DNA from 4 places in the Bacillus sp. 0209A genome. Region 1 is predicted to be linked to each of the others. Evidence: riboswitches for the same ligand, from Rfam matches in the RefSeq annotation. Region 1 holds a riboswitch; each other region holds the start of a gene.
The links. Region 1 has a riboswitch for thiamine pyrophosphate ahead of tenA (thiaminase II). Riboswitches for the same ligand answer to the same signal wherever they lie in the genome.
Positions count from the first base shown of each region.

Region 1 (3,211 bases):
AAAATATTCTCGGCGCTTTCTTAGCGGGGGTTCTCGTTTCCCTTCTTTCGCCAAACAAAGAACTTGTTCAGCAGCTGGATTCATTCGGCTACGGGTTCTTAATTCCGATTTTCTTTGTAATGGTCGGTGTGAAGCTCGATATTTGGACCCTTTTCCAAGATCCGAAAATTTTAATCATGATCCCGCTTCTGCTTTTGGCGCTGTTAGTCAGCAAAATCATTCCTGTCCTGTACTTGAAGAAGTGGTATGATAAACGAACCATTTTGGCGTCTGGTTTCCTGCTGACATCAACGCTCTCGCTCGTGATTGCCGCTGCGACAATCGGACAGCAGCTTCACGTGATCAGCGCAAATATGTCAGGAGCGCTGACGTTAGTAGCCGTCATTGCCAGTATTTTTTCGCCGGTCTTATTTAAAAAATTATACACACGGGAAGAGCAACCGGAGGAGAAAAAGACAATTACGTTTATCGGCGCAAACCAAATGACATTGCCTGTTACTCTTGAACTGCCGGAAGAGGAGTATGACGTGCGTGTTGTGCATGTCTATCAAGAGAATGCGGAGGAAAAACTGTCAGAATCAGTATTTACCGTTGAAGCCATCTCTGACTATGAACACCAGACGCTTGAATCACTCGGCATTTTTGATGCAGATATCCTGGTTGTCGCGACTGGGAATGAAGACATGAATGCGGACATTGCGTTACTTGCAAAAGAAAAAGGAACAGAAAGAGTCATTGCCAGCGTTGGATCACCCGAGAATGAAGCAACTTTGAAGGCGCAGGGAATTAACATCTTTTCTATGCTGCTGTCGACAAAAACACTGCTTCGCGCGCTAATAGAAGCGCCTGGTGTCATGAAGCTGCTCACGAACGAAGAGTCTTCTCTGTATCAAATTAATATGGAAAACAGCACGTACGACGGTGTGATTTTACGGGAATTCCCTTTTACAGGAGACGTCATCTTTGTCAGGATTTTTAGAGGTGTGGACAGCATCGTTCCTCATGGGGATACAAGGCTGAAACTGGGAGACCGCTTAATTGTCACCGGGTCTAGGGTGTATGTAATGGAACTTAAGAAAACATTAGAAGGATAAACCTTGACCAAATAGGGATTCGTGTTAATATAGAGGTGCAACAACAATTCAATATGTATTCGTATAACCACTAGGGGTGTCCTTCATAAGGGCTGAGATAAAAGTGTGACTTTTAGACCCTCATAACTTGAACAGGTTCAGACCTGCGTAGGGAAGTGGAGCGGTATTTGTGTTAGTTTACTATGCCAATTCCAAACCACTTTTCCTTGCGGGAAAGTGGTTTTTTTTAATTATCAGACAGGGGGAATGACGTGTGAATTTTTCAGAAGAATGCCGTAACGCAGCCGCAGAATGGTGGGAAGGGAGCTTTGTCCATCCTTTCGTTCAGGGAATCGGTGACGGAACGCTTCCGATTGACCGTTTTAAATACTATGTGCTTCAGGATTCTTATTATTTAACGCATTTTGCAAAGGTACAATCGTTCGGTGCCGCTTATGCGAAGGACCTTTATACAACGGGCCGCATGGCAAGCCACGCCCAAGGTACATATGAGGCGGAAATGGCGCTTCACCGCGAGTTTGCGGAGCTGTTGGAGATTAGTGAGGCAGAGCGTAAGGCGTTTAAGCCGTCTCCTACAGCGTACTCTTATACATCCCATATGTACCGTTCGGTTTTGAGTGGGAATTTTGCTGAGATCTTAGCGGCCCTGCTGCCATGCTACTGGCTGTATTACGAGGTTGGCGAGAAATTGCTGACATGTGATCCGGGGCATCCGATTTATCAGAAGTGGATCAGCACATACGGCGGTGACTGGTTCAGACAGCAGGTCGAAGAGCAAATCAACCGCTTTGATGAGTTGGCGGAAAACAGCACGGAGGAAGTGCGTGCCAAGATGAAAGAGAATTTTGTTATTTCAAGCTTCTATGAGTATCAATTTTGGGGAATGGCCAATCGAAAAGAAGGCTGGTCCGACCGCGGCATAAAAGAGGTGGAGGAATTTGGAGCTTCACGCCATAACTGATGACTGCAAGCCGGTTGAAACGTTAGCGAGAGTCATCATAGCGATTCAGAATGAAGTTGATTACATTCACATTCGAGAACGGTCTAAATCGGCGGCTGACATTTTGAAACTGCTTGAGCTTGTTTCTGAAGGCGGGGGAGATAAACGAAAATTGGTCATGAATGGGCGAGTGGATATTGCACTTTTTTCATCTATTCATCGCGTGCAGCTGCCGAGCAACAGCTTTTCACCGAAGCAGGTCAGAGCCAGATTTCCTCACCTTCATATCGGGCGGTCGGTGCATTCACTGGAGGAAGCCGTTCAAGCAGAAAAGGAAGATGCGGACTACGTATTGTTCGGCCATGTGTTTGAAACGGATTGCAAAAAGGGTCTTGAAGGCAGAGGTGTGTCCTTGCTGTCAGAAATCAAACAGCGGATGTCCATCCCGATTATGGCCATCGGCGGCATGACACCGGACAGATTAAGAGACGTAAAACAAGCGGGAGCAGACGGCATCGCTGTCATGTCAGGAATTTTCTCTTCCGCTGACCCTTTGGAAGCTGCCAGACGATATTCCCGTAAGCTAAAGGAGATGCGCTATGAAAAGGCATTATGATGCAGTAGTCATTGGAGGCGGGATTATTGGTTCCGCGATTGCTTATCATTTAGCAAAGGAAAACAAAACAATCGCATTGTTTGAAAGCGGGACAATGGGCGGCAGAACAACAAGTGCCGCTGCCGGAATGCTGGGCGCTCATGCCGAGTGCGAGGAACGTGACGCGTTTTTTGACTTCGCCATGCACAGCCAGCGTCTGTACAAAGGTCTTGGAGAAGAGCTTTACCCATTATCCGGTATTGATATCAGGCGACATAACGGCGGTATGTTTAAGCTGGCGTTTTCTGAAGAAGACGTGCTGCGGCTGAGGAAGATGGATGATTTGGAATCAGTCAGCTGGCATACAAAAGAAGAAGTTTTAGAAATAGAGCCGTATACGTCCGGTGACATTTCCGGGGCATCCTTTATTCAGGATGATGTGCATGTTGAGCCTTATTTCGTTTGCAAGGCATATGCGAAAGCAGCGAAAGCGCTTGGCGCGGAGATTTTTGAGCATACTCCCGTCATGCATGTCGACCGTGACGGTGAAGTGCTGTCCATCGAGACACCGAATGGTAACGT
Region 1 is NZ_JBAIZV010000001.1:826,619-829,829, reverse strand. It holds gene V6D44_RS03640 (monovalent cation:proton antiporter family protein) at 1-1,094, shown strand, start outside; TPP riboswitch at 1,157-1,265, shown strand; gene tenA (thiaminase II) at 1,348-2,055, shown strand; gene tenI (thiazole tautomerase TenI) at 2,033-2,650, shown strand; gene thiO (glycine oxidase ThiO) at 2,634-3,211, shown strand, end outside.

Region 2 (3,211 bases), 150 kb from region 1:
CTTGTGTTCGGCCATCCAGCGCTTTTTTTCCTGCTTTGTCCAGCACGATCGTTCTTTCAACCCAAGGCGTCCAGTCATCAAGCTGATGCTCAATCACAAGGAGGCTGAAGCCTTTATCACGCTGAAGATCTTTCATCATGTGAACGAACTCCCTCGCTGAATAAGGATCTAGAAGAGAAGTCGGCTCGTCTAACATAATGAGCTCGGGCTCCATCGCTAAAATACAGGCGAGCGCAACTTTCTGCTTTTGTCCTCCTGACAGAGTGGATATTGTTTTTTCTTTTAAATGAGCAATACGTAATTTTTCTAAAACCGCATCGATCTTCTCCGTCATCTCTTCTTTCGGAATCTGCAGATTTTCCAGCCCGAAAGCGATTTCGTCTTCCACCGTCAGCATGCAAAACTGCTGATCGGGGTCCTGAAAGACGACTCCGGCATACTGGGCTACTGTTTCGGAGGCTCCAGGGTCTGTGACCGGCTTTTCAAGTAAAAATACATGCCCCGACTGTGTACCGTCGCAAGCCTCCGGGTAGAGACCGTTTAAACAAAGGGCGAGCGAGCTTTTTCCGCACCCGCTCGGTCCTAGCAATAAAGCGCATTCTCCTTTTTGAAGCTCAAACGAAATGTTTTGAAAAACCGGTTTCTCGTCTTCTTCATAAGAGAAGCTGAGCCTGTCAACCGTGAGGAGCTTATCAAAGGCTTGCATGTTCTGATACCCGTTTCCGTTTCTTTTTCAGTTCCTTTCCGAGTGCCATTCCGTTTAGCACGCCCGTATACGCGAGAGAGTCGCTGACAGCTTTCCCGAGAAGTCCCGCAAGAAGTGCGCCGGAAGCAAGACGGATCATAAGCAAAATGAGAAGATAACCTGGTGAATAGGCAATATAGCCAGAAACAAATAGATTATAGATAAAGCTGGCTACTGAAGATCCCATTCCTGCCAGCATAAGTACAGGCAGAGAGTATGCTTTCCAGCGCGTCGCGAGAAATACAGCTTCAGCTCCGAGACCTTGAACGATGCCGATGACGATGACCATCGGGCCAGATGGATTTCCCAGCAGGCATTCAACGAGAGCGGCTATGACTTCAGAAACAAGCGCCGCTCCGGGTTTTCGAATAATGTACGCGGCGATGATGGAAACGATAAACCAAATACCGTAAATCGGTTCATAAGCGATTGGACCGAACATACCTGCAAGTACGTTTCCAAAATGCGTAAATAATAAATAAACCACGGCAAAAACGATACTGATAACGGACATAATGACAATTTCTTTTACTTTCCAGCTTTTCATTTTATCCCTGCTTTCTGTTTTTTCTAGATGGACTGTTAGCCGAGAGATTCACAGTCATGGTTACGTGCTTTGTTTGCTTTTCAGCCATGCGGAAAACGGCTTCCAATGTCCTGAATACGTCATGCGCATCCCCATCAAGCTCACTCGCGTAATGGACACCCTGTACGAAGGTGCCTTCTGCTTTCGCAATGTCGACAGCTTCCATGATCAACTCCATATAATCCGGCTCATTCATTGGATAAAGGGCAAATTGGCATGGCGCTTCCGCGTTCAGGCTCCGGACAGCATCTTCATTGACACGATTATCGTCTGCGGAAAGATATGTATCTTCTTGTGTGTCGCCCGGGCATCCGATGGAAAACGTGCCGTTCATGACGATGTGTTTTTCGCTGTTTGCCGCGTTAAGATAAATGGCTTTGGCTGCATCGAATACATGATCAGCTGATCCTCGTAAGACTGTGCTGATATGGTCGGTTTTCGTCCAAACCTTAGATGTGTCGGTTTTTTTCAGTGCGGACTTGATCACATTGATAAAATCATCTGTCATCGGATATAAAGAGAACCGAAAACCGGCGATTCTGCTTGTACCGCATATTTGCTCCATTTCTTTCACCCCTTGTTTTTTGGTAAAATAAAAAACTGCATATTCTAAGGGAATATGCAGTAAGAGATCGATTAAGCGCACAAAAAATACACCATTCGGTCAACCTGCACTTCCCCACGCTGGTATTATCCAGATCGGGTCATAAGGGATCAAAACGCGTTACTCCCGCGCTTTATCTCAGCCAAAACAGCACCCCTAGTGCTTTCCGTATACAATTTTTTATGTTGACATCATAATAGATGATAAGAATCATTTTGTAAACCAAGAAATTATTTTTTTCATATCGAGACAGGAGAGAGTGATCGGATTTGGAAAAAGGACACATATTAATTGTGGAAGATGAAGAAAAAATCGCCAGAGTGCTTCAGCTTGAATTGGAGTATGAAGGTTACAGCGTTACCATGAAACACAATGGTACGGAAGGGCTGAATGCGGCAGCGGAAGGCGGGTATACCTTGGTGCTTCTTGATGTTATGCTTCCGGGACTTAGCGGCCTGGAGGTGCTGCGCCGCTTGAGAAAAACGGATTCGCAAACACCTGTCATTTTATTAACGGCGCGCGACAGTGTGCCTGATAAGGTAACTGGACTGGACATCGGTGCCAATGACTATGTCACAAAGCCGTTTGAAATTGAAGAATTACTTGCCAGAATCAGGGCGGCACTGCGCCAAAACGGGACAAAAACAAAAGATGTTGACACCTTTCTTACTTATGACGACTTACGGGTGAATGAAAAAACACGTGAAGTGAGACGCGGAGACAAAGAGGTGGAATTAACGCCGCGGGAATTTGATTTGCTCGTCTATATGCTGAAGCATCCGCAGCAAGTGCTGACACGGGAGCAGATTTTAAGCTCAGTATGGGGATTTGATTATATTGGTGATACAAATGTCGTGGACGTCTACATCAGATACATCAGAAAAAAGTTGGATTATCCTTACGAAAAACAGCTGATCCATACGATTCGCGGGGTTGGCTATGCCATTAAGGGGTAAAAAATGAAGCTAAAGACCAAGATTCATCTATACACATCACTATCGCTGTTACTGTTATTAATTCTGGTCCATACCGCGGTCTATCTCATTTTTTCATCCGCCCTGACATCAACGGATGCGGCCCGGCTTGCAGATGAGACCAGTAACATCGCCGAAGCACTGCATGCTGCTGAAACAGAAGGAGTGGCTTTGCAGGACATGCTGCAGGCCTATCTTCCGGCAAACGGCATGGTCCGTGTTGTGAATGGAGATCAAAAAGCTGTGATGACCATAACAAAAGAAAAAGCGTATAAAGAATTCCCTCTCGCTTTTCATAGCGG
Region 2 is NZ_JBAIZV010000001.1:676,332-679,542, reverse strand. It holds gene V6D44_RS02780 (ABC transporter ATP-binding protein) at 1-706, opposite strand, end outside; gene V6D44_RS02775 (ECF transporter S component) at 693-1,292, opposite strand; gene V6D44_RS02770 (Ykof family thiamine-binding protein) at 1,294-1,896, opposite strand; TPP riboswitch at 1,991-2,103, opposite strand; gene ykoG (two-component system response regulator YkoG) at 2,205-2,891, shown strand; gene V6D44_RS02760 (sensor histidine kinase) at 2,895-3,211, shown strand, end outside.
Region 2: it holds a riboswitch for thiamine pyrophosphate, as region 1 does, so the genes downstream of both, V6D44_RS02770 (Ykof family thiamine-binding protein) here and tenA (thiaminase II) in region 1, are expected to answer to the same signal.

Region 3 (3,211 bases), 420 kb from region 1:
TTGTGTCCAGTCTTGTATCATGAGTGTCGAGGGTGTGGTAAGACTGAATGGGTGATATGTATTCATGATGATCCAACCTTTCGACAAACATTTAAAAAAGCGGAATTTCCCACTTATTTTACCACATCTTTCTGCATTCGTTGAGCGCCGATTTGCATATTTCTAAATGAAATGTGCCGGAAGAAACGAGACTTCCGGCATTTTCCAATCAGCAGCAGACAAGCAGGTTTATGCATGCGGTTCACTTAATCGGACCAAGATCACATCTTCCCCGATTTTTACTATATTTCGCCATGGAATGACTAATTCCTCTTCTTTTCCAAAAAATCCGAGAACCTTCCCATTCCCCCCTAATATGATCGCCTGAATTTTACCAGTAGTCACATTGATATCGATATCGCCAATGCTCCCCAGCTTTTTCCCGTTTGAGACATTGACAACATCCTTCACCTGAAATTCTGAGATGCTGATCATTCCATCACGTCCTTTTTCCGTCCTTTTTTCAAGTATATGAATGGGCGGGCTGAACCTTGTCAGCAAGAAGAAATTTTCATGGTTACTGTTCTTTTTTACCGCTGCACCATCTAATGATAAAATCGAGCATGATTTTTGTGTAATCCACCAGCTGCTCAATCGATACCTCCTCGTTCACAGAGTGTGCATTGTGCAGATCGCCAGGACCGTAGATCACGCTTGGAATCCCGGCATTAAACAGCCATCCCCCGTCTGTAACGGATTGAGAAACGTCAATAACCGGATGCTCCCGTTTCACTTCCTCATGAGACGCTGTAAGCGCTAAGACGCCTGGGTGGCTGGGGTCAACTTCCAGTGCCGGAAAAATTTCTCCTCTGTCTTCAATCATAGATGAGCCTCCCCACTTAAAAACAGGACGGTTTTCCCTAAGCCAAATATCACTGTCGCTCAGCCGGTTGATGTAATCTTCTATTTCAGCTGCCACTTGGTCATGGGTTTCATTCGGGTAAAAATGGACCGTAATCCACAGCCGGCACTCGTCCGCTATAAAAGCCGCATGTCTGCCGCCTTCAATAACAGCCGGATTAATGGTATTTGTGCCGGGTTTAAAGCCATGGTAACTTTTCATAATGGACCAGTGGCGCTCAAGTTCACCGAGTCCCGCAATGATTTTTGCCATTTTTTCAATTGCGCTTGCCCCGAATGTGCCTCCTCCTGCGTGAATCATATTCCGCCTCGTCCCATCATGAAACGTTTGACTGCTTTTGATTTCGATCCAGCCTGTAATGACACCTCCTTGGCCTTGAATATGCATATCGCTCGTATCCGCGACAACTGCAAAATCAGCATGATAGCCCCTCTTGCAGCATTCAAGCGTGCCGGCTTCTCCGACTTCCTCCCCAATCACCGATTGCAAAATCAAATCACCGGGAAGTTCAATGCCGGCTTCACGAATCAATTTGACCGCAAACAGCACACACGCCAACCCGCCTTTCATATCTGAAGCGCCTCGTCCGATTAAGAAACCGTTTTTTTCAATTGGGTGAAACGGATTATGCTCCCAATCCTCATTCTCTTTTACCTCTGCAACATCTACATGGCCATTGATGATCAGGCTATGATAACCGGCTGAATCCATTCCTCTAAGAAGACCCACTACATTGGGATCTCCCGGGTACACGTCCCATTTATCGATCGAGAATCCCATGTCATGTAAAAACCCTGCAATCCATGACTGGACGCCGTCTGTATTCCTTGCAGGCGGAGCAGGTGTCTGATAAGAAATCAGCGTTTTTGCAAGCTCAATCAGGTCCCCCTTTTGATCTTCCGCCTTTTTGATCAGAGAGTCTATTTGTTGATTCAATGTGATCCGCTCCTTTCTTAAAAATCAAAAAGCCGTTTCATATGTTATGAAACGGCTCGATAAAAACAGACAGAGTCCTATGTACTCCGCTTTTTCACCGCTTCCCTCCGCTGGCATGATCCAGATCAGGTCAAAAGGGTTGAGACAATGTCTCTCTCAGCTTCGAAAAGCACCCCTAGGATGAGTCTGTATGTGTTTGTCAGGCATTTGTTATCGGCTCGGCTCTTGTTAAAAACGGCCGACCCTGATTCCATAATACATGGATTGGCGTATCAAAAAAAGCCGAGAGTATGTGATCAGTAAGCATTTCTTTTATTTCTCCGGATTTAAAGACCTCTCCCTGTTTTAACAAAAGGGCTTTGTCAAAGACCGGCAAAATTTCTTCCGCATGATGAGTCACATAAAGGATCGATGGCGCATTTTCTTTGTTTGCAATGTATGTAATCGTGTCTAACAGCTTTTCCCGGGCAATAAAATCCAGCCCTGTGACCGGTTCGTCCAGTATCAGCAGCTCCGGATCCGCCATTAGCGCTCTTGCAATCAAAGCTCTTTGTTTTTCTCCTTGAGAAAGGGTTTCATAGCGGCGGTCGGCATATTCAATCGCTCCCAAGTCCTCTAACAAACCAATCGCTTTTTCCCTGATTTCCGCACTTGGTGTTTCATATAATCCAATTGAAGCGTAAGCGCCGCTCAAAGCAATTTCAAATGCTGAATCTGCCGGATAAAATTTTTGCTGAAGAGCCGCTGAGACGAGGCCAATTTTCCGTCTGAGCTTCTCCCCAAGCTCTGTTTTGCCAAATTCATGGCCAAGCACCTGCATCTTGCCCGATGTTGGGAAATAATATGAGCAAAGCATATTTAACAGTGCGGTCTTTCCGGCGCCATTCAGTCCGTAAAGCACCCAATTTTCCTTTTCTTCCACCCTCCAATGGATATCCCTCAGTATCCATTTCCCATTTCGTTTTAATGAGACATTGTCAAGCTGCAAAATCATCGTGGTCCTCCTCTTTACTGCCTTCTATAATTATTTAAATTTTCATAAAACTTCGTACGAACTAGGATACCTTATTTTTTCCAAAACGTAAACCGTCCGAAATCAATAGAAAGCCTTTAAAACAAAAATTGTTTTAAAGGCTTTACATTATTGATGGATATTCTTATTCATTTGTTTGATAGCCGCTTTTTCAAGCCTGGACACCTGCGCTTGGGAAATCCCGATTTCCTCGGCTACTTCCATTTGTGTTTTCCCTTGGAAGAACCGCTTTCGCAAAATCATTTTTTCCCTATCATTCAGTCTTCTCATGCCCTCTTTTAAAGCCAGCTCTTCAATCCATTGTGAATCTTTATTGCGCTCATCACTAATTTGGTCCATCA
Region 3 is NZ_JBAIZV010000001.1:406,580-409,790, forward strand. It holds gene pgeF (peptidoglycan editing factor PgeF) at 1-66, opposite strand, end outside; gene V6D44_RS01605 (YlmC/YmxH family sporulation protein) at 229-474, opposite strand; gene V6D44_RS01610 (acetylornithine deacetylase) at 557-1,837, opposite strand; TPP riboswitch at 1,923-2,024, opposite strand; gene V6D44_RS01615 (ABC transporter ATP-binding protein) at 2,037-2,831, opposite strand; gene sigG (RNA polymerase sporulation sigma factor SigG) at 2,979-3,211, opposite strand, start outside.
Region 3: it holds a riboswitch for thiamine pyrophosphate, as region 1 does, so the genes downstream of both, V6D44_RS01610 (acetylornithine deacetylase) here and tenA (thiaminase II) in region 1, are expected to answer to the same signal.

Region 4 (3,211 bases), 290 kb from region 1:
TAAAGCGTCATCCCTTATTTGCGCTCCGGGATGCCCTTTGGCAAGGTCAGCGGCATGCGCAGCAATTTTATATGTAATGACTCCTTCACGTACATCATCACGATTAGGCAGCCCCAAATGCTCCTTCGGCGTTACATAACAAAGCATGGCTGTCCCATACCAGCCGATCATCGCCGCTCCGATCGCTGAAGTAATATGGTCATAGCCCGGCGCAATATCTGTCGTCAGGGGTCCCAAGGTGTAAAAAGGCGCTTCTTTACAAATGTCCATTTGTTTATCGACGTTCTCTTTAATTTTATGCATCGGCACATGCCCTGGTCCCTCAATCATCACCTGAACATCATGCTTCCAGGCAATTTGCGTCAATTCTCCGAGAGTCTCCAATTCAGCAAACTGCGCTTCGTCATTGGCATCAGCGATTGATCCGGGGCGAAGCCCGTCCCCAAGAGAGAAAGCAATATCATACGCTTTCATGATTTCACAGATTTCTTCAAAATGAGTATACAAAAAGCTTTCCTGATGATGAGCCAGACACCACTGTGCCATAATCGCTCCCCCGCGTGACACGATTCCCGTTGTCCGTTTGGCGGTTAACGGCACATACCGCAGCAAAACACCCGCGTGAATCGTAAAATAATCCACCCCCTGCTCTGCCTGCTCGATCAGCGTATCACGGTAAATCTCCCACGTTAAATCCTCCGCTACGCCGTTTACCTTTTCAAGCGCCTGATAAATCGGAACAGTTCCCACAGGCACGGGGCAATTGCGGATAATCCATTCACGCGTCGTATGAATGTCTTTCCCGGTAGAAAGATCCATCATCGTATCCGCTCCCCAGCGAATGGCCCACGTCATTTTTTCCACTTCTTCTTCTATAGATGAGGTAACCGCTGAATTCCCGATATTCGCATTAATCTTCACATGAAAATTCCGGCCGATAATCATCGGTTCGCTTTCAGGATGATTAATATTTGAAGGAATGATCGCCCGGCCGCTTGCTACCTCATCTCTGACAAATTCGGGAGACACATGCTCGCGGATTGCGATAAACTCCATCTCAGGTGTAATGATCCCCTTTTTGGCATAATGCATTTGTGTGACATTTTGACCTGCTTTCGCCCGCAGCGGGTTCCGCTTTAGTCCTGGGTAGCTTACGTTTGGATTTACTTTTTTATAACCGTTATCTTCTGGTTTTATAGCTCGTCCTTCATATTGTTCAACATCGCTGCGCTCCGTGATCCATTTTTGGCGGAGCGGCTTTAGCCCTTCTTGAATATGAATGGTCACATCGGGGTCGGTATACGGTCCGCTTGTATCATAAACACGCACAGGCGCGTTTTCCTCTTCGCCGAACGCCCCTGTCGTCGGACTCAATGCGATTTCCCTCATCGGCACTTGGATGTCCGAAGAAGAACCCTCCACATACACTTTCTTGCTCCCCGAAAAACTCGACATAATGGAAATGTTGGCTTGCTGCACTGAATTGTTTTGCATCACTAATCTTCCCCTCTCTTCGTTTGAAAGGACAAAATCAAGCCCATAACCAGCACAAAAAACCGGATTCAAATGAATGAACCCGGTTAAAGTCAGAAAGAAACTTATTATTGCCCAGCACGACAATAATAAAAACAATTTCTCTACTTCCCCACGCTGGTACGAACCAGATCAGGTCCAAAGGGTTAAGAAGCTTACCTTCTCTCTCAGCCCGAAAACGGGCACCCCCAGTAACTATTGATTTCGGACTCATCTTAACATAAAACCAACCTAAAAAAAAGAGGAATATATAAAATATTCAGCTAATTCGCCCCAAATATTTAACCGGCAGCGGGGTTTCAAATATTTCATGTTCACCCCTCGTTACCCGATATGCCTTTGCACCCGGTCTTGAACTCACTGTCTGAAATAGCCGATTATTTATGAAATGAAGAGCCGCTCCATCGTCCGCCGCATAGCCCTCGCACAAGAATTCGTTACATATCAGCTGATGGTATATCGGTCTCCGATCCTTCTCACCGTCATAATGAGGACAAAAGCTTCCTTGCAAAAAACCTAAACTTTTCATACTTGTCAGCGGTCCGGCTGAATCCGTCACCCCTTCTGCAAACCAGCAGATCGCACCGGCACTTAATCCAGCTAGAACCACACCGTTCTTCCACGCCTCTCTGAGAATAAGATCCAGCTCCCACTCCTTCCATAGCACAAGCATATTCCGCGTATTCCCCCCCGCCAACATAAATCACGTCCTTTTCCATAACAAAAGAAGTTAAATCTGTTGACGGCGGCTTAAATAAGGATAAATGAGACGGCACACAATCCAGTGTTTGAAATGTATGATAAAACCGCTGAACATAGTTTTGGGAATCACCGCTTGCCGTCGGCAAAAAACAAATACGAGGCGTCTTCCGTGCCGATTGATTCATGATATATCGATCGAGGGACAAATTTTCCGGCTCCATCGAAAAACCGCCCCCTCCCATCGCAATAATCTGTTTCATCATCCCACTCCCCGACAAAATTTGTTATTCATTATAGCATGACACAAGGCTAAATATTTTTTTATCAGAAAGAGCTAGAACATAAAATTCCTAACGATGATTTATAGCCCGAATCAAACCTAACAGCAACCAAAACCAGCATAAAATAAAAATTGCGCAGTAACAGAACTCGCAAACCCAGAACTCAGAAAGTGTTGCATGAACAATTAGTTACAGTTGTTCATTTCATAGAGAACTGTAACAAAGTCATAAAAAAAGACGGTGTCTCATTTATGGGACACCGTCTCTTCCTTTTATTGCTCCACTCTTTGTAAAGCCTCGTTTACCGTTTCTTTTATAAATGCGTCTTCACCGCTTAATGAGTCTAAACTGAGATCACCATTTCTAAGCCTTTCGGAAATATTGTTTATATCCTCTTCTACCGTGATTTGCAGTTCACCAGCCAAAAACATTCTATGTAATTCATCAGCAACCAGACTTTCTTTATTCATTTCAACTCCGCTCCTTTGCTTTAAATTATTCTTAGTCTGTCCCTAGTACGGACGAATAATAGGAAAAAAGTACGAATCAAATGAATCTTTTTCCCTTCTTCTTACGTATATCTGTTGAGAAAAAGAAAAAGGGGAAGATCTAACATGTCATTTTTTAAGAAGCTTGCAGCAAGTGCCGGAATCGGTGCTGCAAAAGTAGATACAATTTTAGAGAGAGACGCCTAT
Region 4 is NZ_JBAIZV010000001.1:1,120,373-1,123,583, forward strand. It holds gene thiC (phosphomethylpyrimidine synthase ThiC) at 1-1,494, opposite strand, end outside; TPP riboswitch at 1,626-1,733, opposite strand; partial or broken gene V6D44_RS05125 (Type 1 glutamine amidotransferase-like domain-containing protein) at 1,793-2,495, opposite strand; gene V6D44_RS05130 (hypothetical protein) at 2,789-2,986, opposite strand; gene spo0M (sporulation control protein Spo0M) at 3,131-3,211, shown strand, end outside.
Region 4: it holds a riboswitch for thiamine pyrophosphate, as region 1 does, so the genes downstream of both, thiC (phosphomethylpyrimidine synthase ThiC) here and tenA (thiaminase II) in region 1, are expected to answer to the same signal.